Linked DNA regions of Ruficoccus amylovorans. The protein of the gene in region 2 interacts with the protein of the main gene of each other region in a pairwise test. Links are inferred from orthologs where the notes say so. Each region holds a gene or a part of one and is shown on either strand. Other genes may lie near its edges.

Region 1 (15,104 bases), on a different replicon or contig from region 2:
CCCGACCGCGCCCAGAACCGCCGTTACCAGATCAAGAGTTTCGTCGGCAACGACGATTTCCGCGCCATGGAGGAAGTCGTCGGCCGCCGCTACTTGCGCCTGAAAAACGAGGGCCGTCCGATGCCTGATCTCGTGGTGATCGACGGAGGGCAGGGGCAGGTTCATGCCGCGATGAAGGCTTTCCTCTTTCACGGGTTGGAGATGCCGCCGCTCATCGGCCTGGCGAAAAAGGAGGAGACAGTCATCTTTTCCGACGGGCGGGACCCGCTCAACCTGCCTCATCACGACACGGGCCTGCGGCTGCTCCAGCGGCTGCGTGACGAGGCCCACCGCCTGGCCAACGGCTACAACGCCCAACTGCGCTCCCGGCGCATCCGCGAGACCGTGCTGGACGAGTTCGAGGGGCTTGGCCCGGTCCGCCGCAAGGCCCTGCTGGAGCACTTCGGTTCGCTGGAGCGCCTGCGTAAGGCCGGGGTGGACGACCTGCAACAAGTCGAGGGCATCGGCCCGAAACTGGCCGTCGCACTGCACGCTTTTCTGCGCCGTGAGCCGTCCCCCGCGCCCACGCAAAAGGGGAACCTTTCGGCTCCCCTTCGTTTGCGGTAGAAACAGATGCTGGGTAAAAACTCAGGCGGCCTTGCGCTCGCTGCGCAGGCGACGCCAGGCCAGTGCGCCCATCCCGGCCACGGCCATCAGCCAGATGCCGTCGGAGGGTTCGGGGACGGCAGTCAGGCTGCCGCGGATATAGTCTGTGCCATTGCCGGCGAAGCGGATGATGAAGTGGTACGGAGTGTTGGTTGACTCATTCGGGAAGAAGCTTTCGCCCAAAACGGGAAAAGCGATATTGGCGTCCGGGTAGGTGGCATCGTTGCCGAGAACCATGTCAAAGGGGGCGACATCCTGAGTGAAGTTGAACTCGATGCTGGAAACCTCATATGCTCCGACATCCGGCGCAGTCACGGAATCTGGTGAGATACCGTGGTTAAAACTCATGGTCACCTGATCGTAGCCGGAGAAGGCGTCTGTGTTGCTATTGGTGACAACGATCTCGCCGCTGAGGTTGGTGTCGCTTTCGAACTGGGCGTCGTACCAGCCGTCAACGGTTACGGAACCGTTACTGATGGCATCGCGGTATTGACCGCCGCTTTGGTCATATTGGAGGCGGGCCGGGTTGTACACGGCTACGCTCGTATCGACATCCATGCTGATATTGAGCGAATCTCCGACAGAAAAGTAGCTTCCCAGGCTGCTGGAAACATAGTTTAGCGCGCCGGTGAAACGCCAGGTCTGGGTTTCCGCCAGGGCGGACCCGAAGCTGGCGACGAAAAACAGGACGGATGCAGTAGCTTTATTCATAGTGCCTATAAGTATGTTTGAGGCCCAGACCCTAGGAATGAAACTACTCCTGTCAACCTAGAAAGGCCCGGAATAATACTAATAATGACGGAAATCCCGAGTGTGTAAAAAATCTGTAAAGTTTTCCAGTAAAAGGCTTTAAGACCCATCGGTTTTTTGAGATTGTCGTCTGTCAGGCCGCGAAGGGGACGAGTCTTGACATCCCAGTACGACCGGGTGCGTGATGCACATGAAACTGGCTCTCCAAACCGTCTCTGGGGCGTTAAGTTGTCAGCGGCGGCCGACCGGGAGTTATCCTGACTACGGGTACAGGGTTAGGCGGAGGAAGCTACGGGATTCGGCGGCTGACGGCATAAGGATTATTTGTGTAAACTATGGATTGAGAAAAATATGCTTATGCCCTGATATGGGAGGATGATACGTGCCACACCCCGTCGTAAGCCCGACCTCTCCATGCTCAACAACGTGTCGTGCGAGACCCGGACCGCCATCCCGCCCCGCTCCGCCGAACCGGAGAGCGTCGGGGGCAAGGGCTTGCTGGCCGAGGCCGCACGGAGCCGCAACAGCCGGGAAGAAAACCTTTTTCGGCGACTTTTCAGGCGTTGATGTTACTGGCTAGCGTTGTCGGCCAACGGCTGCGGGCTGTTTTGCCCCGGGCCGACTCACTCCGTAATTTGAAGACATGCTCCAAAGAAAGATCGTTTGTCTTCGCGTCCGCAGAAAAGAACGTGGGAGCGCTTGCACACCGCCGGGAAGCAAATACACTACGTGAGTTATGAAAAATCCGCTTTTGATTCTGGCTGGTGTCCTTGGACTGAGCGTGGCGCAGGCCGAACCCCTCAAAGTGGGCGATCCGGCCCCGGTGGTGACGGCGGTTGACCAAAACGGTAACGAGGTCGATCTGGCCAAAATTTACGCCGACGGCACGACGCTGGTGTATTTTTACCCGAAAGCGGACACGCCCGGCTGCACTGCTCAGGCCTGTAGTCTCCGCGACGCTTACACCGAGTTGACTGATGCCGGGGTGACAGTCATCGGAGTGAGCATGGACTCGGTCGGCTCCCAGAAAGCTTTTGCCGAAAAGTACAAGCTGCCTTTTATCCTCATCGCCGACCCTGACGGTAAGCTTGCCGACGCCTTCGGCGTGCCGCACAAGCTCGGTTTTGCCTCGCGTCAGGCTTACCTGATCCGGGACGGCAAAATCGTCTGGCTGGATTACAAAGCCTCGACCAAGCAGCAGGCACAGGATGCCCTGGCAGCCCTCAAGGCGCTTGGAGAGTAAATTCGCGAAGGAGCGGAGCGGATCGCCCTCTCATTATCGGTTTACCGTCCCGACTGTCATTTTGGCAGTGTACCGGGAGACGAACGCTTGCTCCGGCCAACTCTTAAGCCGGAAACTGACACAACTTCATGCGGTGCGTCCGAAAAAATAGTAGTAGCTCAGTGCTGCCATGCAGAGGCTGAAGACCAGGGCGAATATCCCGATCAAACGGCTGTAGCGGATGATAGCCTGATGATCTCCCTCTTCCTCAGGCTGCTCCTGAGTCAGATTATAGACCAGGCGCTGGTAGCGCTCGACCAGGATGTCACCGTTGCTCAGCAGCAGGTGCGCCCCGATAATAGCTGGAATTAAAACCAAGGCAGGCAGAACCAGATAAGGTAAAAGTGTCAGAACCCGTGCGATCATGTGTGCTGAGTGTTAAGGAAAACACCCTGATTATGTAATTCCGAAGGCCTCTTGGAAGCCAATTCTGTACGGAGGTATCGCTAAATAGGGGCTTTTCCGGACCGGGGGGATTTGCAGGCCTTGCGGTCTGCCCGATTATGATGGGCACAGCGAACAAAGTGATTCAGCAGATCACGTGGTTACGTAATAAACGACGCCTGCGCTGAACACTAAAAGCAGGACGCCAACGGCTTTCAGGAGCCAGATAATGCGGGGCATGTTGCTGAAGTCTTCATCCTTCAGCGGCTGCATGGTGCGTGCTAATTGATAATTCTGGTACTTGACCGTGAGCTTATCGGAGTTGGCCAATACCAGATAGCAACCGAGCGAGGCGGGAACCCCGATCAGCACAGCAATGAAAATCCAAAACAATCCCTCAAGCATACCCTGTGAATCTATCGTTTAAAGCATACACTGAAATTCAACTCGACACTAAGTATCGGTTTAGGCAGAAATTTAAACTGTTTTTTTGAAAAATTAACCAGATTGTGTATTATTATCGCATTTTTACATTTGCTTGATACACCGAACAATTTTAAAAAAATAAAAAGAAAATATTGACTTGGCCCAAAATAATGGTTCTATTGGCAACATAAACTTTTACGACTTCTCCTACGGGAGATGGGGTAACAAGCAACGAGATAAAGTAGAAAACAAATGGCGGAGCGTTTAGGGGTAGGCGCTCCGCCTTCATTTTATCTGGATGCCTGGAGCGTCCGGAAAAACCAAACACGCTGAAACGCACCCTTTCTCGCCTGTTTAAAGCTCAAAAGCCATAGATGGCAGGCGGGTAAAGACAGCAACCGTACCGGGTAATACCGATTCTCCCCGGGCTTGAAGGTTGCCGCTGTTGCAAAGGAACGACGTTCCGTTTCAAAAGGTTTTTGCGAGAGCCCCAGCGGGTGTTTTTTGATAAAAATACCCGCTCGCATAAGGGCCCATAACCCTCAAATCTATTTGGAATCGGTATAAGCCTGGCGCAGTTGCTCCCAGCGTTCTTTCTGCGTATCGGTCTTGGCGGGCGGAACGCTGACCATGATGACGACGTAGAGGTCGCCCCGGGTGCCATCCGCTTTTTTCATCCCAAGCCCTTTCAGCCGCAGGCGACGGCCCGAAGGAGAACCAGCGGGAACGGTGACCGAGACGCGCTCCTTCAGCGTAGGGACGGTGAACTTGCGGCCAAGGGCGGCGTCCCAGGGCATGACTTCGAGTTCGTACTCCAGGTCGGCCCCCTCGACCTGGAAATCCGGGTGTCGCTCCAGCTTGACCGTGAGCAGGAGGTCGCCGGCGGGTCCGCCGTTACGGCCTGCCTGGCCTTTACCCGCGAGGCGGATCTGCTGGCCCTCGCGTACCCCGGCGGGGACACGCACGCGGAGGGTTTCCACCCGGGTGCCGCCGCTGGCCTCGGGGCGCTTGAGACTGATCTCGCGGGTCGAGCCGTTGTTGGCCTCTTCGAGGGAGACGAGCAGGTCGGCTGTGAGGTCCGCGCCCCGGCGCGCGCGCGGCACGCCCGTGCCGAAACCCTCGTAGCCGTCTCCACCGCCGAAATCCTGATACTCGAAGCCGCCTCCGCGGCCGCCCTGGGAGCCGAAAATGTGCTCGAAAAAGTCGCTGAAGCCCGTCCCGCCGAAGTGGAAATCGCGGCCGCCGCCCCCGCTGGTATTGAAGCGCACGCCGCCGGGACCGCCCCAGCTCGGAGGCGGGGTGAAGTTCGCTCCGGCCTGCCAGTTGCTACCGAGGGCGTCGTATTTCTCGCGCTTTTCCGGGTCGCTGAGAACTTCGTAGGCTTCGTTGATCTCCTTGAACTTGGCCTCGGCGCTCGCCTTGTCAGCGTCCTTGGCGTGGTCGGGGTGGTATTCCCGGGCCAGCTTGCGGAAAGCCTTCTTGATCTCATCCTGGCTGGCCTCGCGGCTCACGCCCAGTACTTCGTAGTAGTCTCGGTATCTCACTGACACTCGCCTACATTGAAACAATTTTCCTGCAGAATCAAGGGGGTAGAGAAGGCAGAAATCCGGAAAAATCAGAAATCTTCCTCCGACTTCATTTGGGACTGTCCATCAGCGTTTGATGGCGTGGCTAAGGGGGATGCTGCTCCAGCATTCCGGACACTTGAGACTCTATGCGGGGTCTGGGGCGAGTAGCCGGAGGGCAACTGACGCATCGCCTGCTTCCTGTCGGGCGGTAACCCGGAAATTGAAGTTGCGCCCGGCGGCCCGGCCTTGGCATAGTCGGACGCATGTATGGACCGGCTTTCACCTTCATTTGCGGAGACGACGATTTCCTCGTCGCCCAGGAGGGGCGGGCGCTTTTTGCCGAAAAAACCCGCGAGTTGGCCGACGATTTTTCCAAGGAAACGGTCGAGGCCGCCGCCCAGAACATGAGCGAGGTCGAGGAGGTGGTGAACCGCTTTCGCGACTCGGTGCAGACGCTCTCCATGTTCGGGGACAAGAAGGTGGTCTGGCTCAAGGACGTGAATTTCCTGGCCGATTCGGTCACGGGCCGCGCCGAGGGCACGAAAAAGCTGGTCGAAGACCTGCAAGCCGTGCTCGAAACCCTTGACCCGGCCGCGGTCGAGGTGATCGTGACCGCCTTTCCGGTGGACCGCCGCCGCAAGGAGTTCAAGTGGTTCCAGAAGGCCGCCGATTTCCGCGACCTTAAGGGGGCCAACGACGAGGATTCCCTCATCGGGCTGGCCCGCGCCGAGGCCGAGCAGCTTCAGGCGCAGATGGGCATGCGTGCCGCCGCCGCCCTCGTGGCCAAGGTCCAGGGCAACACCCGGCTGATTCTGGAGGAGACGCGCAAGCTCGCCACCTACGTCGGCTCCGGCGGCGAGATCGTGGAGGGGCTGGTGGCTGAACTGGTCCCGGCCTTCGGCGAAGGGGATTTTTTCGAGGCGGCGGAGGCGTTTTTCTCACTCAACCTGCGCTGGACCCTCGACGCGCTCCGGCGGCACTTTTTCACCAACTCCGAGGCCCGCCCGCTGATCGCCTCCATGCAGAACCGCAACCGGCTCATGATCCAACTGCGGGTGATGATGGACGGGGGCGAGCTGCGGCTGAGCCCGCGCGGCTTCGCCAAGCCCGAGTTCGACCGCGCCGCCCGCACCTATGCGAAGCACTTCGGCGGCTTCGACGACAAGTCCTCCTTCAACGTTTTTACGCAGAACCTCTGGTACCTGGGCAACAAAATCGCCCCCTCCGCCCGCGAGCTGACGCTCAAGCGCCTGATCGACTTCCAGCTTGAGTTCATGCACGCCTTCGAGGATCTCATCCGCCGTCCCACCGACCAGGAGGCCGTCATGCGCGACCTCGCCATCCGCTGCCTCTCCTAGCAAACGCGCGGCGTTTGATCCGATTGAGGGGCTGCGCCCCTACGGAGCCAGAAAGGCTCCTACCCCCGGTCGGGGAGATGTTACCAGAGGATCCAGGGGATATACTGGTTGCCGTCGAGGGTGAGCCAGTCCGAGCCTTCGGTGCCCAGCGTGCGCACAAGATCCAGGGGTACGCCCCGCCGGAGCACGGCGTTGACCACGAGGCGGCTGTCGCGGGTGCCGCCGTCGCGCAGGTCCACGAGCTGGATTTCGGCCTCCAGGCGCAGCAGGTTTCCGCCTTGGGAGGGCTGGGGAATGAGCTTGATCGCGGTCACGCTGAGCACGTAGTCCTCAAAGGTCGAAAGGCTGGTCTCGCAGCCGGGACCGATGAGGGTGGAGAGCCGGACGGGCTTGCCCGCGATGATCGCGTCGAAGCCGATGAGGATGTTCTCGGCGTTCTTGTAGCGGGAGAGCAGCGGGTCGCTCAGGATCGGGTTGGCCTGGAGGAGTTCGCGCAGCTTGGGGCGGACGTTTCTGAGGTCGAGCCGGTCAAGGTAAGGCCGGGGCGCGTTCTGGACAAGCTCCTCGATGATGGCGTCGTTCGCCGGGAATGTCTCGGGCGGCAGCGGGGTGTCGTCGGCCCGTAGCTGGCAGGCGGCGACGATAAACAAAAAGGTGGCAAGCGGGCGTAAACTCAGGCGGGGCATGGGCGGGCAGATGAAAAGTACGAAACGCCACTGTGGCCGTTCCGCCGCCGGGGGACGAACCTTTTTTGCAAGGCGGAGGGCAGTGTGAAGCCGGAGGCTTGGGGCAGCCTGTGAAGGAAAGGAACGAGAGGTTGGTCCTGCTGTATCCAAAAACGGATACGCGATGAGAAACCTTACCACAGAAACCAGAATATACGCTGGCTTTGGCTGGTGGTTTCGTTGCCGTCCTTGTCGGTGCTGGTGTGGGTGGAGGTCAGTCCACCAAAGGAGTGTGCTTGGTCGCGCTGGAGCGTGAACTCTGAACGGATCCCGCTTTGAGGCGTGACGGGCTCGCCGGTGGCCTCGATTACGAGAGGCGTGCCGTCGGGAGCTGTTGCGTGGATCGTGCGCTTGGAGCCGGGTTGGGGCGCACAAAAAAACCGGCGCGGAACGGGCCGCGCCGGTTTTGCACACAGCATAAGGGACTTGGTTAATTGGCTTGGAAACTGGGGGCGGGGATGACCACGTTTTTGACCAGAGCGCGCGGGAGCGTGCGGCGGCGCGGGCGCGGCTCGCTGACTTCGGGCGAGCAGGTCAGATCGCTCCACGGGCACGGGTCGTAGTGACCGTAGTTTTCCAGGATCTCCTCGCCTTCGAAGATATCGCGCAGGGCGACGGAGCACAGCGGGTCGCCGTCAGCTGGAGCGCCGGAGTTAGGCTCGTTGGAGTGGTTGACGTAGCGGGCGTTGTCGAGGCAGACGATGATGCTGTCCAGCCGGGCCGAGTAGTAGCCGTACACGCGGGCGGCGTTGAGGATGCCGTTGATGGTTTTGTTCGTGCGCGAGTCGGCCACCGTCTCCAGATGGGCGCGGCTGAGCAGGAGCACGTTGTCGAGGGTGGCCTTCCACCAGACGGACCCGGCGGGAATAAACGTCCGGGCGAAAAGGCCGCAACCGTGGATGGGGCTGGGCCGGACTTGCGCGTAGCGTTCGAGGACACTGGCGGCGGGTTTGAGAGAGAGTACGTTTCTAGGCATGATGGATCAGTGAGGGAATCGACTGGCCGATCACGCAATCCCGACGGAGTTGACTCCGTCCGCAGCCGATATTTTGCTCCACTGTCCCTGTCTCCACAACGGGTTTGACCACAGGAACAAAAACCGGGCGTTCAAGCCAAGAATTGAAGGTGGTTGTGTTGCGTTGAGTAAGGTTGCCGCGGGTCCGGTAACGGACCGCTCGCGACGGTTATATCGACGGAGAAAATATGTGTCCTTATTTAGACGAAATGTCGAGATTTCAATGCAGGTTTTCTGCAAATTTTCCGGCGGGGGTGCGGACCGGTTTCCGGGTCGGGGGAGGGCATTTCCCGCCGTCAGCAATACGCTCGACAGCGGGTGGGAGAGGGGGCAGGCTTTGGGGGATGAAGTCCGTCCTGCCGCCCGCTGCCGTGCGCCTGTGTGCCGCGCTCGTCCTCCTGCTCTCGCTGGCCGCTCCGGCCTGGGCGTTGCCGGACCGCGAGATCGCCGGGCGCGAGGCGGTTGACACCTGGCTGGCGCTGGTGGACGGCGGCAAGTACGCCGAGAGCTGGGAAGCGACCGCGCCGGTCTTCCGCACCGCGATCCCGAAGGAGCAGTGGGTCGAGCTGTTGGCAAAGGTGCGGACCCCGCTGGGCAAGGTCGAGAGCCGCAAGCTCAAGGCACTCTTTTACACCGACGCGCTGCCGGATGCTCCGCCGGGGGAATACGTCGTCGTGCAGTTCGAGACGAAGTTCGCCGGGCGCGAGGACACCGCGCTGGAGACCGTCACCCCGATGCTCAACGCCGAGGGGACGGCCTGGCAGGTCTGCGGTTACTATATCAAGTGACGTCTCGTTTCTTTTTAACCGGCGGGGATAATGCGTTGCGGTTCGGGGGCGGGACTGTCAGGGTCGCCCGCCATGCAATCGAAGCCTCAACTGCTGATTTTTGCCACTTGCGACGGCGTGCACGTCGAGCCGTCCACCGGCAAGCACTACCTGATGGGCATTTTCTCAAGCCTGCGGGCGCGGGACTTTCCGGTCGTGCATCCGCAGATGGTCTGGTTCATCAGCCTGACCGATGTCAGCGTGGGTGAGCATACGCTGAATCTCTCACTGGGCCTGCCCGGCATGCAGCCGCTCATGTCCGTGTCGCGACCCTTCGAATCGAAGAGCCCGCTGCACCGCATCCACATTATCAACCAGCTCCAGAATGTCCATTTCGACCAACCCGGTGACTACACGGCGGCGATTGAGGTTGACGACGAGCCCATCCTTGTGACGTCCTTTGGAGTCATTGCCCTTGGCAATCCCCCGACATTATGAGTGAAAAACAGTTTGAACTGATCGGCGTTGGCTCGCCGATTGTTGATAGTCTTGCCCAGGTCGAAGAGACCTTCGTCGCCTCCATCCCCGGAGAAAAGGGCGGTATGGAACTGGTGGACGCCACCACGATGGGCGAATTGATGGCCCAGGTCGAGTCTCCCATGACCGAAGCCCCCGGCGGCTCCGCCGGAAATACCGCCGTGGCTGTGGCCCGGCTGGGCCTGCCCACGACCTTCCTCGGCAAGATCGGCAACGACGCCGGCGGCGAGTTTTACAAGGACCGCTTCGTAGAACTCGGCGGCGATGGCTCGCGCTTCAAGGTGGGCGCGGTGCCCAATGGCCGCTGCCTGTCCCTCGTGACGCCCGACTCCGAGCGCACCATGCGCACGGACCTGGGCGCGGCCATGACCCTCTCCCCGGATGAGGTGAGCGTGGAGGACTTCCGCGGCTGTCGGCACGCCCACATCGAGGGCTACATCCTTTTTAACCGCGAACTGATGTTCAAGGTGCTCAACTCGGCCAAGGCCGCCGGGTGCACGGTCAGCATCGACCTGGCCTCCTTCGAGGTGGTCGGGGCGACCAAGGACATCCTGCCCGACATCCTGAGCGAGTACGTGGACGTGGTTTTTGCCAACGAAGGCGAGGCGGGCGCGTTGTTCGACTCGACCGACTACGAAAAGATGGTGGCCGAACTGGCCGGGATGTGCGAAGTCGCCGTGGTCAAGCTTGGCAAGGCCGGTTCGCTCATTCAGCAGGGTAAGACCCTGGAGAAAATCGCTCCGGTGCTGGTCAACCAGTCGGTCGATACGACTGGCGCGGGCGACCTGTGGGCGGCGGGCTTCCTTTACGGCTGGCTGCGCGGGCGTCCACTGGCGACCTGCGGCCACTACGGCTCGGTCATGGGCGCGGAAATCGTCCAGGTCATGGGTGCGGCTATCCCGCACGACCGCTGGCCCGGCGTTCGCAAGCTGCTCGAAGCCTGAGCCACGTGGCCTGAGCGAGCCTGGTGTACCCTTACCGAAGTTCTTGCATTAAATTTGGGGGTTCTGCGCCCCCAAACCCCGGTGCGTGACCGCACAGGACATTGAGGGGCGCTGCCCCTACGGAGCCCATAAAGGCCGCTACCCCTGATAGCTGGTCCAGCCGGACTCTGCGTCGGCGTTGACGGGGCAGGGGCGGGTATTTAGGGTATCGGCATCTCCGGCTCTATGGACAACCCGCACTCAACCACTTCCTCCCTGCTCGTGACGGGCGGGCTCGGTCTCGACACGCTTGTCATGCCCGACGGTGAGGTGCGCCACGAGATCGGCGGCTCGGCCTGGTTCGCCTCGCTGGCGGCGGCGTTTTTCCTGAAGCCGCGCCTCCTCGGCGTGGTGGGCGGTGATTTTCCGCTGGCCGAGCGCGACCGTCTGGAATCACTTGGGGTGGATACTGCCGGGATGGTCGTGCTCGCGGACGAGAAGACCTTTGCCTGGAAATGCCTTTATCACGCGGACCCGGACAAGCGCAAAACCCTGGAACTGCACCCGAACGTGGAAGAGTCCTACCGCCCGCGCCTGAGCGAAGCCGAGCGGCGCTGCCCGTTTCTGCTGCTGGCCAACATGCGGCCCGACTTCCAGCGGCGCGTGCTCGATCAGATGGCGGGCGAACCGTTTGTCGCGCTCGACACCATTGACTTCTGGATCCGCGAGCGCCGGAACGAGCTTTTGCAAATGATCCGCCGGACCCGCCTGCTCCTGCTCAACGACGAGGAAGCCACCCTCCTTACCGGCGAGCCGGACCCGCACCGTGCTGGTCGCGCCCTGCTGGCGCTCGGGCCGGAGTTTGCCGTGGTCAAGCTCGGTTCGCGCGGCTCGCTGGGCTTTGCGCAGCGGGAGGATTGGCATGTGCCCGCGCAGTTGGTGGAAAATCCGGTCGATCCCACCGGGGCCGGGGACAGCTTCGCCGGGGCGCTCATGGCGACGCTGGCCGTTGCCGAGAAACGTGACGCCGCCGCCCTCCGCGTCGCTATGGAGGCCGGGGCGCGCATTGCCGCGATCACCGTGCAGGGCTTTTCCGCACGGGCGCTGATCGCCGGGTTGGAGAGGGAACGAGCCGGAGGCTGACGTTTTCGCTTTTTTAACCACGGATTTCCCGGATGCCGCGGATTATACCATTTGAAACCTGAAATGGTAAAATCGGAAAGTATCCTGTCCTTGTTGCTATTGTTAACAGGAAGGACGGGAAGTGAGGAAGGCAACATCTCCGAATGAGCTTGTCGTTCTTTCCGGCCTTCCTGTTAAATCCCAGCCTCTGTACGCGGTAGCCATGCGATTTCCCCGAACGCTTGTCCCCAAATGCAGGATCCCGGCGCCGCTCGGGAAGGGCCATGTCCGGCTTGCGTTTTGGGGAAGTGAGCGGTAGGGTGGCGGTTTTTATCGAGGCATACCCATGAAGGAGACGGACAGCATCCACGAACTGGTTGAAGGCATCGCCCGGCAGGCCCGCGCGGCCGCCTTGCAGACGGCTGTGCTCAGCACGGAGCAGAAAAACCGCGCCCTCAACATCCTTGCCGATCTGATCGAGGAAAACGCGGCCCTGCTCCTGAACGAGAACGCCCGTGACCTTTCGACCGCGCGTTCGCTGGAGTTGGCCAAGCCGATGATCGAACGGCTGACCTTTACCCCCGAGCGCATCAAGGCGATGGCCGCCGGTGTGCGCGAGGTGGCCGCGCTGCCCGATCCGGTGGGTGAGGAGCTGGAGCGCACCGTGCGCCCGAACGGCCTCGACATCCGCAAGGTGCGTGTGCCCATCGGCGTAATCGGAATTATTTACGAGTCGCGCCCGAATGTGACGGTTGACTGCGCCGTGCTCTGCCTCAAGAGCGGCAACGCCTGCATCCTGCGCGGAGGCAAGGAGGCCATCCATTCGAACCTGGCGTTGGCCGAGCTCATCCGCCAGGCCCTGCAAAAGTCCGGGCTGCCCGAGCACGCCGTGCAGATCATCCCCACGACGGACCGCTATGCGCTCAACGAGCTGCTCAAACTCAGCCAGTACGTCCACTGCATCATCCCCCGTGGCGGCGAGGGGCTGATCCGCTTTATCACGGAGAACAGCCGCATCCCCGTCATCAAGCACTTCGATGGCATTTGCTCGGTCTATGTGGACAAGGCCGCCGATCCGGCGATGGCCGTCGCCGTCACCGTCAACGCCAAGACCCAGCGCGTGAGCGTGTGCAACGCGGCGGAAAATCTTTTCATCCATCGGGCTTGCGCGCCTGAACTGTTGCCCGCCATCGCCCGCGCCCTGAGGGAGAAGGACGTGGAACTGCGGGTGGACGACAGGGCGGCGGCGATTCTGGAGCCCGCGGGCATCCCGACCGTGCCCGCGACTGAGGACGACTACCGTACCGAATACCTGGACGCGATCATCGCGATCAAGGTGGTGGACTCGGTCGAGGAAGCTATTACGGACATCAACCAGTACGGCAGCGGGCATTCCGAGTCGATCATCACCGCCGACGCGGAGGCCGCCCGGCTGTTCCTGGCCGGGGTGGACGCCTCCACGGTTTACCACAACGCTTCGACCCGTTTCACCGACGGTAATGAGTTTGGCCTGGGCGCGGAGATCGGCATTTCCACCGACCGCCTGCACGCTCGCGGCCCGATGGGCCTGCGTGAGCTGTGCACTTACAAGTACCAGGTCCACGGTACCGGCCAGATCAAGTAAAGCCGTTTCTCACGCGTTTTGATGCTCAAAGATATCAAACAGGAAGGGCGGAAAGTAAGGAAAGGGATACCACCTGTTTTCCTTGGCGTGCGTTTCGTGCTTCCTGTTTAATCCCTTGCTTGATCAAGGCGGTTGGTCGGTAGATCCCATTTCTGTGGAGAAACTGTATAAGGGCGGGGGCATATCCTTCCTTACTTTCCGCCCTTCCTGTTAAACTCTTTTTGAATATCAAAAAACGGGCGGTGTGGCCTGAGTTGCAAGTTCTCGTGGGGTTCATTCTTTCTGCGTGTGCCAAGTGGCCGCATTTTATAATGCCAGCGAGGTCAAAGACGCTTGGCAAGGCCGGGCCGGGCGCTCACAGTGTGGGAAATGGAATGGATTCTCCTAGCCGTTGTCGGGGGCGCGTTCGTCATCGTGTGCGTGGCCGCCGTTATGACCCACCTGCGCAATTTCCGTAAAATGGAGGTGCAGATGCGCCAGCTTGGCGAGACGCTCGGGCTGGAGTTGACGGTTCCGCCCGCCTCCATGCTGGGGCTCTACCGGCGTAACCCGACGCTCTACGGCCGCTTCCGGGGGCGTGAGATCTCGATCTTTCCCAAGGGCTACGGGCTGGACAACACACGCCAGACGGATATCGCCATCCGGGTGGCGACCCGTGCTCCGTCGAAACTGCGCTTCACCGTTGCCCGGCAGAAAGCGCTGGCCAAGCTCGGTCAGGTCGGGCGGCTCAAGTACACCCCGACAGGCGATCCCGATTTTGACCGGGAGTTTTCCATCCGCTCCAACGATCCGGAGAAAGTGGCCAGCTTCTTCGGCCGCGAGCGCCAGCGGGTTTTTGAAACCGAATGGGTCGAGGGCAACGGCTTTCTCGAACTCAGCGACGGGACCCTGACCTATCTGGAGTTCGGGCTACCCTACGACGAGAGCAAGCGGCTCGTGCTCGAACACATGGCGGTGCGCTGCTGCGACCTGGCCGAGGAGCTTGACTTGCTGCGCGGTTAATGGAGGGCCCCGAATCCCTGTTGGAAACATACGGGCGCGCGGTCAACGCCCGAGATGCTGCCGCCGTAGCCGCGTGTTTCGCCGCCGGGCACAGCTACCGGGTTCACGGGCTGGGCGACGGCGCCAGCGCCTGGAATTCCAAGGCCGCCTCCACCCCCGCGGCGATTGAGGAGGAGTACCGGCGTTTCTTCGAATTGGTGGAAAGCTTCGAGGCCCGCTACACCGACCGCATTGTGGACCTGCCCGGCCGCAGTATTGCCTGTGTCGTGCGGGTAGCCGGTAAGAACCGCGACGGCTCGACCTTCGACATGGCCAACGCGCTGCACCTGGCCTTCGACCCGGATGGCAAAATCAGCGTTTTCCGCAACTGGTACGGCTGCGCCTGAGCTCAGGTCGCTGGATGCTGCGCATCCGGACGGGATGCCTTTGGAGAAATGCCCCGAGTGCCTGCTGACGCGCTCAGGCTGCGGGCGCTTCGGGTTCGTCGGCTCCTCTGTTTTTGCGGTCCCGGCGACGATGCTGCATGCTCTTGAACAGGCCCCAGAAGATGTAGAGCAGGAATACGATCGCGAAGGAAAAGCGCCAGAACTGGAACATCAGCGCGACCAGAATAATCAGACCAATAAAGTACCGGACCTGCAAGTGTGTCTGCCAGCCCACGTGCTTGAACGACGGGTAGGGGATGAGGCTGATCATGAGCCAGGCGATGAGCAACATCAGCGGCGGTAGCAGCAGGGAAAATGCCTTCAGGTCGAAGTTGAGGATAACCAGCACGAGCGAGGCCACGGTGCCAGCGGCCATCGGAGCCGGCAGCCCCAGAAAATCATCCGCCCGGGCGTGGGCCGAGCCGATGTTGCCGGGCGGGATGTAGGGGTTGGTCAGCACGTTGAAGCGCGCCAGCCGCACCCCTGCGCACAGCAGGTAAATAAACCCGATCAGCCAGCCAATCTGACGGAAAAAGGGATAGCCGTTGGTG
Region 2 (15,197 bases):
CGTGATCGATGAGGCCAACATTGAGTCACACGATTTCCATAACCAGATTTGCCATGACAAGCGTTACCTTCCGGCCTTTGTCGAGCGGGGCATGCGCATGGTCATGCGGGACAAAAACCACCCTTGTATCCTTATGTGGTCGCTCGGTAACGAGTCAGGCTACGGGGCCAACCACGACGCGATGGCCGGATGGATGCGCCGGTACGACCCGAGCCGACTCATTCACTACGAGGGCGCGATTTCCCGCGGACAGTCGGGGTCGGAGTGGGATCAAGGGCATTTGTCCACGGATATCATTTGCCCGATGTATCCGGAAATCCATGACATGATCGAATGGGTGAAGACCAGCGACGATCCGCGCCCGCTCATCCTATGCGAGTACTCCCACGCTATGGGCAACAGCAACGGCTGCCTGCGTGAGTATTTCGAGGCCTTTGAGAGCCATCACGGTCTGCAGGGCGGTTTCATCTGGGAATGGCTGGACCACGGCCTGCTTGAAAAGACCGAAGACGGACGCGAGTACTGGGCCTACGGCGGCGATTACGGCGACGAGCCCAATTCCGGTAATTTTATCGCAGACGGGCTTGTCTGGCCCGACCGCCGCCCGCACCCTGCGCTGTACGAGTTCAAGAAACTTGCCCAGCCCTTCGCTGTGCGTCTGATTTCTTCCTCGCCGCTTTCGGTGGCTGTGCGCTCGAAGCAGGACTTCCGCTCGCTGGATTACCTGAGCGCGCGCTGGTCGCTGTCCGCCGATGGCCGAGAGCTGGCCACCGGGGAACTTGGCCTGGATGGGATCAGGCCGGGCGAGGAAAAAGTCTTCACGCTGCCGCAGGCTGACGAACTGGCCGGGGCATTTGATGGCGAGCAACTGGGGCTGCATTTGTCCTTTTGTCTGAAGGATGGGGACGGGTTGTTGCCAGCCGGGCATGAAATCGGTTGGGAGCATCTTGTGCTGGCTGGAGCTGCCTTACTTGCCCGTGACGAACTGAAGCCTGCCGTCGCGGAGGCGGTGGAGCAGGGCGGTCTGACTTGGCTCTCGGGTGAGGGGTGGCGGGCCGGTTTTTGTCCTGATCAAGGCGGGCTTGTCCACCTGGGTACGACGGACGACGAGAACCTGCTGGCCGCGCCCTTGCGCTTTACCTGGTGGCGGGCGGCGACGGACAATGACGGTATCAAGATCTGGGATGGCCAGGAGGAAAAACCGCTCGGCAAATGGCTGGCGGCAGGGCTTCCGGAGACGCAGATGACGCTGGTCGGGCAAACGGTGGATGACGGGAGGGTCCGTGTGCAATGGGAGCTGGCCACCGACTCACATCCGCAGGCGGGGAGCTTTGTCCAGGTCTTTCGAATGACTGATCGCGGCCTGCTGGTGGAGAACGCGCTCCAGGCATCGCCTGAATTGCCGGATCTGCCGCGTATCGGGACGCAGTTCGCGCTCGTGCCCGGCTTTGAGCGGGTACGCTATGTCGGGCTGGGGCCGTGGGAAAATTACCGCGATCGTTGCGCGGGTGTCTGGGAGGACGCTTTCGAGCTCGCAGTGGACGATTTCTACGTCCCGTACATTATGCCGCAGGAGTGCGGAAGCCGCTCAGGCGTGAAGCGTTTCGAGTTGCGTCATGAAAAAGCGGATACGTGTATGCGAATTGATGCGGTCGAAGAACCGATGGAGTGTAAAGCTCTCCATTTGACCGACGCGGATCTCTTCGCCGGGCGGCACACGTGCGATCTCGCGATGAGGCCGGAGACGTGGGTCAGCCTGGATTACCGCCAGCGCGGTCTTGGGACGCGTAGTTGCGGGCCGGATACACTGGAGACGTACCGTATTCAGCCGGGCACCCGGCGCTGGAGCTTCCTGCTGAGCCTGAGGTAGGCAATTGCATGTCGGCCGGGGTGGGGGCGATGTGGCTTCACCCCGGTGGCTGGGCTGTGCGCGAGCCCTGAGACGAATTTTGAAACAGGCTCTTAGTCGGTGCCCTTGCCCTTGTTACGGGCGCGGATTTTGTCCCGCATTCCGTAGAGGCCGTCGAGCGAGAACTTCAGGATGTGGTCGATGATTTCTTCGCGCTTGTGCTGGTTGGCCAGCTTGGGGTGCACGCGTTGAAGGACTTCCTGGTGGTAGACGTGCAGGAAGTTTTGCCCTCCGATGCTCATGCCGGCGTACGCGAGTTCCTTTTCCGTCGCGCCCGGCCCCAGAATTTCGTTGATGATTTCGTTCATGACGACGATTCGTGGCCGGATGAGATCCTCCATCACCGCGTCAAGTGCAGCGGTCGGCTGGGCCAGCTCGTGGGCGACGAGAGTGGTATGCCAGCTCGGTCGTGCACGTGAGTACACATCATCGATCTGCATGCCGATGTAGGCGCGCAGACGCTCTTCGGCCGTGGCGCCGGGCTCGGCCGGGGGGATGGTGCAGGGGCTGTTGGCGACGGCATAGCGGATGACGGCTGCATACAGCTCAAATTTATCGCTGAAGTGGTAGTTGATCGCCGCGCAGTTGACGCCTGCACGTGTCGTGATCTCCTTGATCGTCGCTGCGTGCAGCCCGCGTTCGGCGAATATCTCGCCTGCTGCTTCAATTAGTTTGCGGCGGGTTTCCTGGGTGGAGGCGTTGTTTTTTGTATTGGCCACGGGTTAGCGAGTAATGGGGTAGTCTCCTGTTAACTGGAACAGAGTGCGAGGTAAAGTTTTTTGCAATTATTCAAATTTAATTAAGAGTAATCGCTTGACAGCGCAAGCGATAAATGAAATTCGTATTTGAATAATCAATGGTGCAAGTAGTCGGCTGGCCCGGCTCGATCATTCGCCCGTCGGGTTGTCTCTCGGCGGGCGAACTTTCCACCACCGTTCCTTTTTTTTCAGCTATGAAGAATTCTTTCCGCATTTTTATACCTGCCGGCGCTGCCGCCGTTTGCCTTTTGCTGGCTGGCTGCGACAGTGGCGAGCAGGCTCCAGCCGCCGCCCCCAAGCCGCTCGTAACCACGGTGACACTCGAACCGGAGACAGTAGTCCTGAGGACGGAGTTGCCGGGGCGTACGGCCAGCTACCGGGTGGCGGAAATCCGTCCGCAGGTCAGTGGCCTGTTGCAGAAGCGGCTCTTTACCGAAGGGGCCGACGTTGAGGCGGGCGAGGTGCTTTATCAGATTGACGCGGCCCCGTTCGAGGCCGAGGTGGCCAGCGCGAAAGCAAATCTGGCCGCTGCGGAAAAGGCCGCCGACCAGGCACGGGCCACACTCGCCCTGGCCAAGATCAATGAGGAGCGCTACGGTGCGCTTTATGAGGAGAAGGCGGTGGCCGCCTCCGAGCGTGACCAGGCCGCGACGGACTACGATGTGGCGCAGGCTTCGGTGCTGGCGGCAGAGGCCGCCATTGAGCAGGCCAAGGCCGCGTTGTTGACCGCGCAGATCAATCTGGACTACACGAAGATTCGCGCCCCCATCGCCGGTCGCATTGGGCGCTCCTCGGTCACCGACGGCGCGATTGTGATGGCCTATCAGGCGCAGGCGCTGGCTTCAGTCCAGCAGATTGACCCGATTTACGTGGACGTGCCGCAGTCTACCAGCGAACTGCTGGCCCTTCGTCGTCATCTGGACGCGGGAAATCTCGACCGCTCGGGCGAAACGCTCAGCGAGGTTGAGCTCATCTTTGAAGACGGCACCCGTTACCCGCACAAGGGCACGCTCCAGTTTCAGGAAGTGACGGTCGATCCGAGCACCGGATCGGTTATCCTGCGGATGGTTTTTCCGAATCCCGAGGGTCTCCTGCTGCCGGGGATGTACGTGCGCGTCGAGGTTAAGGAGGGTGTCAACGACAAGGCTGTCCTCATCACCCAACAGGGCGTGGCCCGTAACCCAAAAGGCGAGGCCGTCGCGCTGGTGGTGGATGAATCGGGCACCGTCATCCAGCGGCTGCTGGAGATCGACCGCTCAATCGACGGGCGTTGGCTGGTCACTTCGGGCCTGAAGGCGGGGGACCGGGTCATCGTCGAAGGCTCGCAGAAGGTTCGCCCCGGCGCCGAAGTCAAGACCATCGCCTTTGATCCGAATGCCGGGCCCGCGACCGCTCCGGCTCCCGCCGCGCAGGAGGACTCATCCACGGAGAAGACCGCCCCGGCTGCCGAGTAAACGTTTGCCAATAGCGGGCCGCGGTTGGGCGCTCCCAGACGGGGGCGCTTCCGCCAGGCCAAACACGAATTGCCGTCATGTTATCAAGATTCTTTCTAGTCCGTCCCGTTTTCGCCTGGGTCATCGCCATCATCCTCATGGTGGCCGGTCTGCTCGGCATTTACATCCTGCCGATTTCGCAGTACCCGCCGATCGCGCCACCCTCCATCGCGATCACCGCGTTTTATCCGGGGGCATCCGCCGAGACGGTGGAGAACAGCGTCACCCAGATCATCGAGCAGAAGATGACCGGCTTCGACCAGTTGCTGTACATGAGCGCGACGAGCGACTCCTCGGGCAGTTCGCGTATCGAGCTGACCTTCGCGCCCGGTGTCGATCCCGACATGGCCTGGTCTCAGGTGCAGAACAAGCTTCAGCTCGCCATGGCCAGCTTGCCCGAAGTGGTGCAGCGCCAGGGGGTCAAGGTCAGCAAGTCTACCCGGAACTACCTGATGATCGTCGGCCTGGTCTCGGAAGACGGGAGCATGGACGGCAACGACCTGCGTGACTACGCCCAGTCCAATCTCGAAAAAGTCCTTTCTCGTGTGCCCGGCGTCGGCGAAGTCGAAGTCTTCGGCACGCAGTACTCCATGCGTATCTGGGTGGACCCCGATCGGCTGACCGAATATCAGATGACGGTGCAGGATGTGATTAACGGTTTGCAGTCCTACAACGTCGAGATTTCGGCCGGGCAGTTCGGGGCCACTCCGTCCGTGGAGGGCCAGCGGCTCAATGCCGCCATCATCGTGCAGAGCCTGCTGAAGACGCCGGAGGAGTTCGCGCAGATCCCGCTGCGAATCAACCCGGACGGCTCCATCGTGCGAATCAGTGATGTGGCCCGGACCGAGCTTGGGGCGGAGTCCTACGATGTCGAGAACGAGTACAACGGCCTGCCCGCCGCCGCGCTGGCCGTCCGTCAGGCTGCCGGGGCGAACGCGCTGGAGACGGCCAATAACATTCGCACTCGTCTGGACGAGATGAGCCACTTTTTCCCTTCCGGGCTTCAGGTCGTGTATCCGTACGACACTACACCCTTTGTCGAGGTGGCCATTGAAGAAGTGGTCAAGACGCTCTTCGAGGCGATCATCCTCGTCTTCCTCGTCATGTACCTGTTCATGGGTAACATGCGCGCCACGCTCATCCCGACCATCGCCGTGCCGGTGGTTATCCTGGGGACGTTTGCCGTGCTCGGACTGTTCGGGTTCTCGATCAACATGCTGACCATGTTCGCCATGGTGCTGGCCATCGGCCTGCTGGTGGACGACGCCATCGTGGTGGTGGAAAACGTCGAGCGTATCATGACCGAGGAGGGCTTGCCGCCCTTCGAAGCCACCCGCAAGTCGATGGACGAAATCACCCCGGCTCTGATTGGTATCGGCCTGGTGCTCTCGGCGGTGTTCGGGCCGATGGCGTTCTTCGCCGGATCGACGGGGGTGATCTACCGGCAGTTCTCCGTCACGATCATCGCGGCCATGTTGCTGTCCGTGGTCGTCGCCCTTGTGCTGACCCCGGTGCTATGCGTTTCACTGCTCAAGCCGGTGGAAAAGGGACACGAAGCAGCGGAGTCCGGTTTCAAGTTGTTCCGTCCGTTCTTCGTCTGGTTCGACAAGATCTTTTTCCGCTCGCGTGACCTGTACCTGCGCGTGGTCGGACAGGCTCTGCGCAAGCAGTTGCGCTATGTCTTCGCCTTTATCCTGATCACGGTGGCGATGGGCTGGCTCTTTGTCCGCATGCCCACTGCCTACCTCCCGAATGAGGACCAGGGCGTGCTCATGGTGCAGGCCATGCTGCCGGGTAACTCCACGCTGGAGCAGACCCGTGAAATCATGCGCGAGGTCTCGCGCTACTTCACCGAGGACGAAGCCGACGCGGTCGAATCCTGTATGGCGATCTCCGGCCAGAGCTTTTCCGGTCGCGGGCAGAACTCCGGTCTGGCCTTTATCAAGCTGCGTGACTGGAAAGACCGCGACAAGCCCGGCCTCGATGTCAACAGCGTGGCCGCCCGTGCCACCGAGCACTTTGCGACCATCCGCAACGGCCTTGTCTTTGCCTTCCCGCCCCCGGCGGTACTTGAGTTGGGACACGCCAAGGGCTTTGACTTCCAGTTGCTCGACCGGGGCGGTCTCGGCCACGAAAAGCTGATGGAGGCCCGCAACCAGCTTCTGGGCATGGCCGCGCAGGACCCGACACTGATGAAGGTCCGTCCCAACGGCCTCGAAGACGTGCCCGAATACCGCATTGATGTGGACTGGGAAAAGGCCGGTTCGCTCGGCGTGCCCATCGACGCCATCCACAACACGATTTCGGCCAGCTTCGGCAGCGCCTATGTGAACGACTTCATCCAGGCCGGCCGCGTCAAGCGTGTCTATGTGCAGGCCGACGCACCCTTCCGCATGCAGCCTGAGGATCTGGAAAGACTCTACGTGCGCAACACGCAGGGCAAGATGGTGCCGTTCTCCTCCTTCGCGACGGGTTACTGGTCCTACGGTTCGCCCAAGCTGGAGCGCTACAACGCCTTCCCTTCGATCAACATCCTGGGCGAGCCCAGCCCCGGCAGCAGTTCGGGGGACGCGATGGCGAAGATGGAGAGCTTTGTCGATCAGTTGCCCGAGGGCATCGGCTTCGACTGGAACGGCCTGTCCTATCAGGAGCGGCAGGCCGGTTCGCAGACCGGGCCGTTGTACGCCTTCTCGATTCTGGTCATCTTCCTCTGCCTGGCCGCGCTCTATGAGAGCTGGACCATCCCGGTCTCCGTCCTGCTGGCGCTGCCGCTGGGGGTCATCGGGGGCGTGATCGCCTCGTCCCTTCGCGGTCTGCCCAACGACGTGTACTTCCAGATCGGTCTTCTGACCACGCTCGGACTGACCACAAAGAACGCCATCCTGATCGTGCAGTTTGCCAAGCAGCGGCTGGACGACGGTATGCGGGTCTTTGACGCCACGCTGGAGGCGGCCAAGCTGCGTCTGCGCCCGATCCTGATGACTTCGCTCGCTTTCGGCTTCGGTGTGCTGCCGCTGGCCATGGCCAGCGGGGCCGGAGCCGGAGCGCAGATGGCGATCGGCACGAGCGTCATCGGTGGGGTGGTGACCTCGACCTTCCTTGTCACAATTTTCGCGCCGCTGTTCTACGTGATCGTGGAACGCTTTGGTCGGCGCTTCAGCAAAAAGAAACGGGAACAGGCCGCCCGTAATCAGGAGTCTGCCAGTAAGCAGCAGCCCGCTTCCTAGAATGGCCTTCCAACGCTCAGTTCCATGAACAAGCACGTATATTTCCTGACCGCCGCGACCGCCGCACTCCTGACCGGGTGCAGCATGGCCCCGGACTACGAACGCCCGCCAGCGCCCATCCCGGCTGACTTCCCGGAGGGAGGGGCCTACCAGGCCGACGACGCCGTTTCCTCCGCTCCTGCGGCAGGGCACCTGCCCTGGGCGGAGTTCTACACCGACTCCAAGCTGCGCGAAGTCATCACCCTGTCGCTGGAAAACAACCGCGACCTGCGGGTGGCGACGCTCAACATCGAACGCATGCGCGCGCTCTACAACATCGAGCGCTCGGCGCTGCTGCCCACGGTCAACGCCGGAGCCAGTGCAGACCGTGCCCGCACTCCGGCGGACCTCTCCTACTCGAATACCTCTGTCACAGCTTCTCAATACAGCGCGGACTTCGGCTTCGCCTCGTGGGAGCTGGATTTGTTCGGGCGCATTCGCAGTATGTCCGATGCTGCCTTGCAGGAGTACTTCGCCACCGAGCAGGCCAGCCGTAGTGTGCAGACCATGCTGGTCTCGCAGGTTGCCACCGCGTACCTGACACTGGCCGCCGACCAGGCCCGGCTCGAACTGGCCAAGACCACGCTGAAGACACGGGAGGATGCGCTCGACCTCGTGACGCGCCGCTACGACCGTGGCCTGAGCCCGCTGCTTGATGTGCACCGGGCGCAGGCTCAGGTGGATGCCGCGCAGGTTTCGTTGGTGACGTTTGTTCAGTTGATCGCGGTGGATAAAAACGCGCTCAACCTGCTGGCCGGTACGACTGTGCCCGCCGATCTCCTGCCCGGCGACCTCGACTCGATCGAGCCGCCCGCGCCGATCTCCGCCGGGGTTTCCTCGCTCGTGCTGCTCAACCGCCCCGATATCATCGAAGCCGAGCACAAGCTCATGGCCGCCAACGCCAACATCGGCGCGGCCCGTGCCGCCTTTTTTCCGCGCATCTCATTGACCGCTGCCGCCGGTACCGCCAGCAGTGACCTTTCCGGTTTGTTCAAGTCTGGTCAGGGCATGTGGGCCTACGGCGCTCAGATCACGATGCCGATTTTCGATCCGCGCACCTGGGCCGCCGTCCGCGTGAGCGAGGCGGATAAGAAGATAGCCATCGCCCAGTACGAGCAGGTTATTCAGTCAAGCTTCCGCGAGGTAGCCGACGCGCTGGCCGTGCGGGGGACCATCCTCCAGCAGTTGGAGGCACAGCGGGAGTTCGTACAGTCCGAGTCGGAGGTCAACCGCCTCTCGAACGTGCGCTACGTGCGTGGACTCGACAGCTACCTGAGCGTGCTCGACTCCGAGCGTGAGCTCTATGCCGCCCAGCTTGAGCTGGTCTCGCTTGAATTGGTCCGCCTGAGCAACCAGGTAAAGCTCTACGCCGTGCTCGGTGGCGGTTGGCAGCCACTGGATGAGCCCGGCGGCGGCGAATCCGACGCCGTTGTGAACTGATCTGTAGTTATTCTTGAATACATAATTTCTGGCCGCGCAGGGAGCGGGGGTTCGTAAAGGCTGACCCACATACCGCGCTACGCCCGTAGCAACGGGCCCCCGTTCCCTGCGCGGCCAGAAACGTCCTTTTGGGGAGGAGAGTAAACTGACGGCATGGAAACATAGCCGAGGAACCGTCGGATGAGTTAGCCCACCTAACGACCTTGCAGCCCTTCCTGCTAAAACCCTTGTTTGTCAAGCCAGGTGCGGGAAGCTTGTCAGCCCTGGTTGAGTGAGTGGGCCAGCTCGTCGTTTTCGACCAGTTCCTGTCGACCTTCGGCCGTCTTGGCAAAGAGCCGGATGTGCCGGAAGCGGATGCCGACTTCCTGCCCTGCGCTCAGTTGAAGCTCGTCCAGCTCGGCGCGGGAAATTTCGGCCTCGATCAGCTCGCGGTTGGTCAGGCGCTCCAGGGTAAGGCGCCCGGCACTCCCGGCTGAGAAAATGTGCAGCACGCGTGCCGGAAGGGTGCCGTGCTCGCCCTGTGGGCGGATCTCGACATCATGCGGGCGTACGTAGAGCTGGTCATGAGGGCGGCTACCGTTAGCTGCCATCCCGGCTTCCAGCCGGTTGACGTTGCCCATGAACTCGATCACGAACGGCGACTCGGGCCGGTCGAAAACCGCCTGCGGCGGGCCGACCTGGGCGATACGCGCACGGTTCATGACGACGACCTCGTCGGCCAGTTCGAGGGCTTCCTCCTGGTCATGGGTGACAAAGACCGTGGTCAGTTTAATCGACTCATGGAAGTGTCGTAACCAGCGGCGCAGGTCCTTCCGGACCTTGGCGTCGAGCGCACCAAAGGGCTCGTCCAGCAGCAGGATGCGCGGCTCGATGGCGAGGGCGCGGGCCAGGGCGACACGTTGGCGCTGCCCGCCGGAAAGCTGCGAGGGCAGCCGCTTGCCCAGGCCGTCAAGCTGGACGAGGTGGAGCAGCTCATCGACCTTGGCGCGGATGGCCGTGCGGGTGGGGCGCTCGACGCGTTTTTTTACCGTCAGGCCGAAGGCGATGTTTTGCTCAACACTGAGGTGGCGGAAAAGAGCGTAGTGTTGGAAGACCATACCAACCTGGCGCTTTTGTACGGGCAGGCCACTGACATTCTCTCCGTGGAAGCGGATTTCGCCGCTGCCGGGGTCGGGGGTTTCGAGTCCGGCGAGAATGCGCAGGAGCGTGGTTTTGCCCGAGCCGGAGGGGCCGACGAGCGCGACGAGTTGGCCGCTTTCGACTTCGAGCGTCACGTCGTCGAGCGCTGCGGTCGGGCCGAAGTGCTTGGAAATGTTAGTGGCGAGGATGCTCATGAGTGCTGAAGTTTGTGGACGGGCGTATTGTCCGGCAGGCGCTCGCCAGTGCGGGCGCGGTCGGCCCGCTGGACACGCCATTCGATGAAGGACTTGGCGGCGAGCGTGACCAGCGCCAGCAGCGCCAGCAGCGAAGCCATGGCAAAGGCCGCCACGAAGTTGTACTCGTTATAGAGAATCTCTACGTAGAGAGGGACTGTGTTGGTCTCGCCCCGGATGTGGCCGGAGACGACGGAGACCGCGCCGAACTCTCCCATGGCCCGCGCGTTGCACAGAACCACACCGTAAAACAGCGGCCAGCGAATGTTCGGCAAGGTTACGCGTCGGAAGGTCTGCCAGCCGGAGGCGCCGAGGGTGAGCGCGGCCAACTCCTCGTCGTTGCCCTGCGCCTGCATAGCCGGGATCAACTCGCGGGCGACGAAGGGGAAGGTGACGAAGACCGTGGCCAGCACGATGCCCGGTACGGCGAAGATGATCTGAATGTTATGCTCCGCCAGCCACGGGCCGAGCCAGCCCTGCGCCCCGAACAGGAGTACGTAGATCAGGCCCGCAATGACGGGTGAGACCGCGAAGGGCAGGTCGATCAACGTAAGCAGGACGCTCTTGCCGGGGAAGTCATACTTGGCGATGGCCCACGATGCGCACAGGCCGAACAGCGTGTTAAACGGGATCGCGATGCCTGCAACCAACAGGGTTAGCTTGATCGCGTGCTGCGCGTCCTCGTCGGCGAAGCTGTCCATAAACGCTTCCAGCCCGCGCCGAAGCGCTTCGAAGAACACCGCAGCCAGCGGGAGTAGAAGCATCACGGCGAGAAAGAGCAGTGCTCCTCCGATCAAGAGTGCTCGCAGCGGCCAGGAGGGTTCGAGGCCGCCCTGTATCGATTTTTGGATACGCCCGAGCCTGGATTGTGTGGTGCCAGCCATAGTAGTTTAATGGTCGCCGAGCCGCTTGCGGCTCCAGCGGTGCAGGAGGTTTATGCCCAGGAGCAGGGCGAAGGAAATCGCGAGCATGACCACGGCGATGGCGGTGGCTCCGGGCGTGTCGTATTGTTCGAGTTTGGTCACGATGAGCAGCGGAGCGATTTCGGTGCGCAAGGGCATGTTGCCCGAGATGAAGACGACCGAACCGTACTCACCGATGCCACGCGCGAAGGCCAGGGCGAACCCGGTCAGCAGCGGCGGCAGCAGCAGCGGAAATATCACCCGGCGAAAAGTCGTGAAGCGCCCCGCCCCGAGCGTGCTGGAGGCTTCCTCCAGTTCGCGGTCAAGCTCCTCAATGACGGGCTGGAGTGTGCGCACGACGAAGGGCAAACCGATGAAGACAAGGGCGACAGCGATACCCAGCGGGGTGAAGGCGACCTTGATGCCGAGTTCTTCCAACCACAAACCCATCCACCCGTTGCGCGAGTAGATGGCCGTGAGTGAAATCCCCGCTACGGCAGTCGGGAGCGCGAAGGGAAGATCCACCAGAGCGTCAATCAACTTGTGCCCCGGGAAGCGGTAACGCGTGAGCACCCACGCCACAAGCAGTCCGAAGACCGCATTGACTGCTGCCGCCGCGAAGGCTACACCAAAGGTCAACCGGTACGAGGCCATGACGCGGGGGGAGAAGGCAGCCTCCGAAAACCCCGCCCAACTCATGCCCCCGGCCATGACAAAAGCGGCGGCCAGCGGCAGCAGCACGACGAGCGAGAGCGTCGTCACGGTGATACCCATGGTGAGCGCGAAGCCGGGCAAGACCCGGTGCGGTCGCGCCCAAGCGGAGAGCTTGCCTTCCCGCAGTTGCTTACGCCGCCTGCGGTCGAAGAAGAGCGAATTGATGACGAGGCTCATCGCTGTGTGCTTTCTGAAGGCGGTGTTGGCAAGGTTGCCTCAGGCCAACCGTTCGAGTATGGCATGGACGATGGTGGCGGCGGCTTTACCTTGAAGCTGACGGCTGGCGCGTCCGGGCAACTCAAGTAATATCTCGCCGGGTTGCTTCAATATGTTCGCCGGGAGCTTCGGGCTGCCGGGAAAGGCTTCGGACGGGTTAATGGGAGATTGGTGGAATCCGTCGAAAGTTAATCCGGGAGGCAGGGAAAAATCTAGTCGGGCGCTTTCTATCGCCTGTATCAGAAAATCATGACAAAATGCTTTTTCACTTGTGTATGCGTAAAGGCCGTGCGAGGCGACATCCGTAAAGAGTGTAATCAAGGTGTCGAATTGTTCGCGGACGAAATCTTCCTCAAGTGCGCGGGTTTCGGGCTCTTGTGAACCCTGGCCAAAGTCACCGGCCAGGTCGTGCCCGGCTGCATTGCCCCGGTGGCTGAAGAGCAGGCCCCACGGGTTGCTGGCTGGGTAGAGATGGAGCTCAAGTCCGGCGAAGCGGGTGGCATCGCGGAGGAAGTCAGTGTAAAGGCGTCCGCAGGCCAGGGGGCCGCCGGGTTCATTGCCGTGGAACCCCGTGACGAGGGCAATGCGCCGGTGCGGGGCGCCCTCTTTGGACGGGCCGCGGAGGACAGTTTTCTCCAGTGCGAAGGTGAGCCCGTCGGCCTCGACCGTGCCGATCCGGTGGCGGCTAAGGCCGGGGTGTGCGTCCTCGGCCCGCCCGAGCCGGGCGGTGAAGACGCCTTCCTGCATAGTGAAGGTCAGGTTCGGGCCTGCCGCGCCCAGCCTGCCGTCGTCACCGGTGGCGGGCTGGGCATCTGGCAGTGAGGATGATGAGTGCTGGCGGGAGGGGACTGTGGTCGTGCTCGCCGGACGCGGCTTCGTGAGAAGCGGTGCCAGCGGGTCGGCAAGAGACCGGACCTTGCGGTCGGATTTAAACAGCGTGAATGGCATGGCGTTGAAGTGTCTTTAAAAGGGGAATGTGAAAATGCTTTCGCGGGGCAGGTCAGTGCCGGCCCGACGCGCGGCTCTGCTCGGTCAGCGAAAGCTCGCGCCAGCGCCGGAAGAAGCACAGCAGGTACTGGCTGGCGAGGTGGGTGGCCTGGTTGGAGCTCCAGGTCTCCGGGAAGCCGAGGTACAGATGCCACGGGCTGCGGGCGTTGTACGGAAGTTGGGTGGGAGGGATTTCCTCACGCTCAATGCCGCCGAGTTCCGCGCTAAGACGGTTCATGTCGTCGGCGGCGGCGAGCGCGCCGCCGCGCCCGCTCCAGTCGCTGCGCATGCCGATGACGAGGCGTTTGCGCCGGGTGGAGGAGACTTCGATCACACCGTCGGGGCATTCCAGGTTAAGCCGAAGGACTGCCGGTTCATAGGCGGGAGCGAGTGACTCGGGGTCTTCCAGTCCGACCGGATTTATGATCGGCAGCGTGCGCAGCCACAGCCCGGCGGCGAAGCCCGGCTGGAGCAGCAGCCGCTCCATGAGCTGGAGGGTGACCTCGGCGCTGAGCCCGTCACCGGCCCTCCGCCCGGCCATGAGGCCGACGAACCGGGTCTCCACGTCGTTCTCCTGCGGGCCGAAAAAGGTGAAGGCCGGGATGCCGTATTTGACGCCGTCATGGGTAAAGGTCTGCGCGATACTCCCGATGAGGTGGCGGGAGATCTCGCAGTGCTCGACGGCTCCGAGCACAAGGCGGCGCATGGCCGCGCGGTGTTTGGGATCGAGGGTTCTGTTCATGGTAGGTGGCTTTAGTGTAGTTGAAAATGGATACGCTTATCGGATGTAGATCTGATCAAAGATACCGCCGTCGGCGAAGAAGCGCTTTTGCGCGGCCTGCCAGCCGCCGAAGGCCTCGTCCACGGTGACGAGCTTGACCTCGGGGAAGCGGGCCAGGTCGGAGGGGTCGGCGTACTGCGGCTCGCTGGGGCGGTAGAAGTGTTTGGCCGCGAGCTTCTGGCCGGTGGGCGAGTAGAGCTGCTCCAGGTAGGCAGTGGCCAGTTCGAGGTTGCCGTTCTTTTCGGCGTTGCCGTTGACGACGGTCACGGGCGGCTGGGCCAGGATGCTGACCGAGGGCACGACGATGTCGAAGTTGCCGGGACCGAGTTCCTCCAGGGCGAGGAAGGCCTCGTTTTCCCAGGCCAGCAGGACATCGCCGATGCCGCGCTGGACGAAGGTTGTGGTCGCTCCGCGCGCTCCGCTGTCGAGCACGGGCACGTGCCGGATGAGCTGGGTGGCAAATTTCCGAGCCTTGTCCTCGTCGCCGTCGTAGTGATCGAGCGCCCAGGCCCAGGCGGCGAGGAAGTTCCAGCGCGCGCCGCCGGAGGTCTTCGGGTTGGGGGTGATGACCTCGACGCCCTCGCGGGTGAGATCGCCCCAGTCCTTTATCTGCTTCGGGTTGCCCTTGCGGACGAGGAAGACGATAGTCGAGGTGTAGGGCGAGCTGGCGTTGGGCAGGCGGGTCTGCCAGTCGGCCGGGATCTTGCCCGTGCGCTCGGCGATGGCGTCGATGTCGTAGGCCAGCGCGAGGGTTACGACATCGGCGTTGAGCCCGTCGATGACGGAGCGAGCCTGCTTGCCCGCGCCGCCGTGAGACTGGCGGATGGTGACCTTTTCACCGGTCTTGTCCTGCCAGTACTTTTCAAAGTATTTGTTGTAGTCGCTGTAAAACTCACGCGTCGGGTCGTAGGACACGTTGAGGAGTTTTTTGGCGGCCAGGGCGGTGGCCGGGCTGAGGGCAAAGATGCTGGCCAGCATCAGGGCGAGTGCCCGCCTGAGCTGTTTGATGCGGTGCATGGTGGGTTCTTTCCTTTCGGGAACGAAACCTCCGGTTGACCGGTCAGCCGCGTGGATGCGTGGTGTGGTGAAAAGGGTGGCGTCCGCTTGTGCGGATGGCCTTGAGCTATAAATTTACCGGGATACCCGGCGGGTGTCGGCGGAGTCGTCGAAGCGCGTTTTTTCCGTGCATTCGACCTGGGTGACTTTGCCGTTGTGGACGACGATCTGGACGACTCCGAAGCGCAGGCTGGCGACTTTCTCGATCACGAGGTGCTGCCAGGACTGAGTGTCGGAGGGAGAGGTGGCGGTGCGGTTCATGGCTTGCCTCCGTGTTTGCTGGCCAGTTCGGCCATGAGGCC

Evidence for each region.
Region 1: the proteins of H5P28_RS18370 (region 2) and H5P28_RS14890 interact in binary tests that used the Escherichia coli proteins (3 or more experiments, as listed by UniProt). The link is inferred for Ruficoccus amylovorans from one-to-one orthologs.

What each region holds. Positions count from the first base shown.
Region 1 is NZ_JACHVB010000043.1:50,597-65,700, forward strand. What follows is about bases 11,108-13,987. They hold H5P28_RS14890 (glutamate-5-semialdehyde dehydrogenase), read left to right. Parts: upstream 11,108-11,848; coding sequence 11,849-13,126; downstream 13,127-13,987. Other genes in these bases: H5P28_RS14885 (PfkB family carbohydrate kinase), read left to right, coding at 11,108-11,523; H5P28_RS14895 (hypothetical protein), read left to right, coding at 13,496-13,987. In the rest of the region: H5P28_RS14815 (helix-hairpin-helix domain-containing protein), read left to right, coding at 1-606; H5P28_RS14820 (hypothetical protein), read right to left, coding at 628-1,356; H5P28_RS14825 (hypothetical protein), read left to right, coding at 1,771-1,962; H5P28_RS14830 (peroxiredoxin), read left to right, coding at 2,132-2,638; H5P28_RS14835 (hypothetical protein), read right to left, coding at 2,765-3,043; H5P28_RS14840 (hypothetical protein), read right to left, coding at 3,215-3,466; H5P28_RS14845 (DnaJ C-terminal domain-containing protein), read right to left, coding at 4,036-5,031; holA (DNA polymerase III subunit delta), read left to right, coding at 5,319-6,413; H5P28_RS14855 (hypothetical protein), read right to left, coding at 6,494-7,099; H5P28_RS14860 (hypothetical protein), read right to left, coding at 7,273-7,557; H5P28_RS14865 (SET domain-containing protein), read right to left, coding at 7,569-8,114; H5P28_RS14870 (DUF4019 domain-containing protein), read left to right, coding at 8,498-8,941; H5P28_RS14875 (DUF6941 family protein), read left to right, coding at 9,014-9,418; H5P28_RS14880 (adenosine kinase), read left to right, coding at 9,415-10,401; more of H5P28_RS14885, read left to right, coding at 10,627-11,107; more of H5P28_RS14895, read left to right, coding at 13,988-14,128; and 2 more genes. UniProt on the Escherichia coli protein: Catalyzes the NADPH-dependent reduction of L-glutamate 5-phosphate into L-glutamate 5-semialdehyde and phosphate. The product spontaneously undergoes cyclization to form 1-pyrroline-5-carboxylate.
Region 2 is NZ_JACHVB010000063.1:104,907-120,103, reverse strand. The notes cover bases 8,163-11,135. They hold H5P28_RS18370 (sulfate/molybdate ABC transporter ATP-binding protein), read right to left. Parts: upstream 10,201-11,135; coding sequence 9,124-10,200; downstream 8,163-9,123. Other genes in these bases: cysT (sulfate ABC transporter permease subunit CysT), read right to left, coding at 11,130-11,135; cysW (sulfate ABC transporter permease subunit CysW), read right to left, coding at 10,197-11,048; H5P28_RS18375 (efflux transporter outer membrane subunit), read left to right, coding at 8,163-8,866. In the rest of the region: H5P28_RS18395 (glycoside hydrolase family 2 TIM barrel-domain containing protein), read left to right, coding at 1-1,870; H5P28_RS20060 (CerR family C-terminal domain-containing protein), read right to left, coding at 1,963-2,628; H5P28_RS18385 (efflux RND transporter periplasmic adaptor subunit), read left to right, coding at 2,862-4,121; H5P28_RS18380 (efflux RND transporter permease subunit), read left to right, coding at 4,199-7,387; more of H5P28_RS18375, read left to right, coding at 7,412-8,162; more of cysT, read right to left, coding at 11,136-12,032; H5P28_RS18355 (M14 family metallopeptidase), read right to left, coding at 12,072-13,019; H5P28_RS18350 (hypothetical protein), read right to left, coding at 13,072-13,800; H5P28_RS18345 (sulfate ABC transporter substrate-binding protein), read right to left, coding at 13,837-14,856; H5P28_RS18340 (YezD family protein), read right to left, coding at 14,971-15,156; H5P28_RS18335 (RrF2 family transcriptional regulator), read right to left, coding at 15,153-15,197. UniProt on the Escherichia coli protein: Part of the ABC transporter complex CysAWTP involved in sulfate/thiosulfate import. Responsible for energy coupling to the transport system.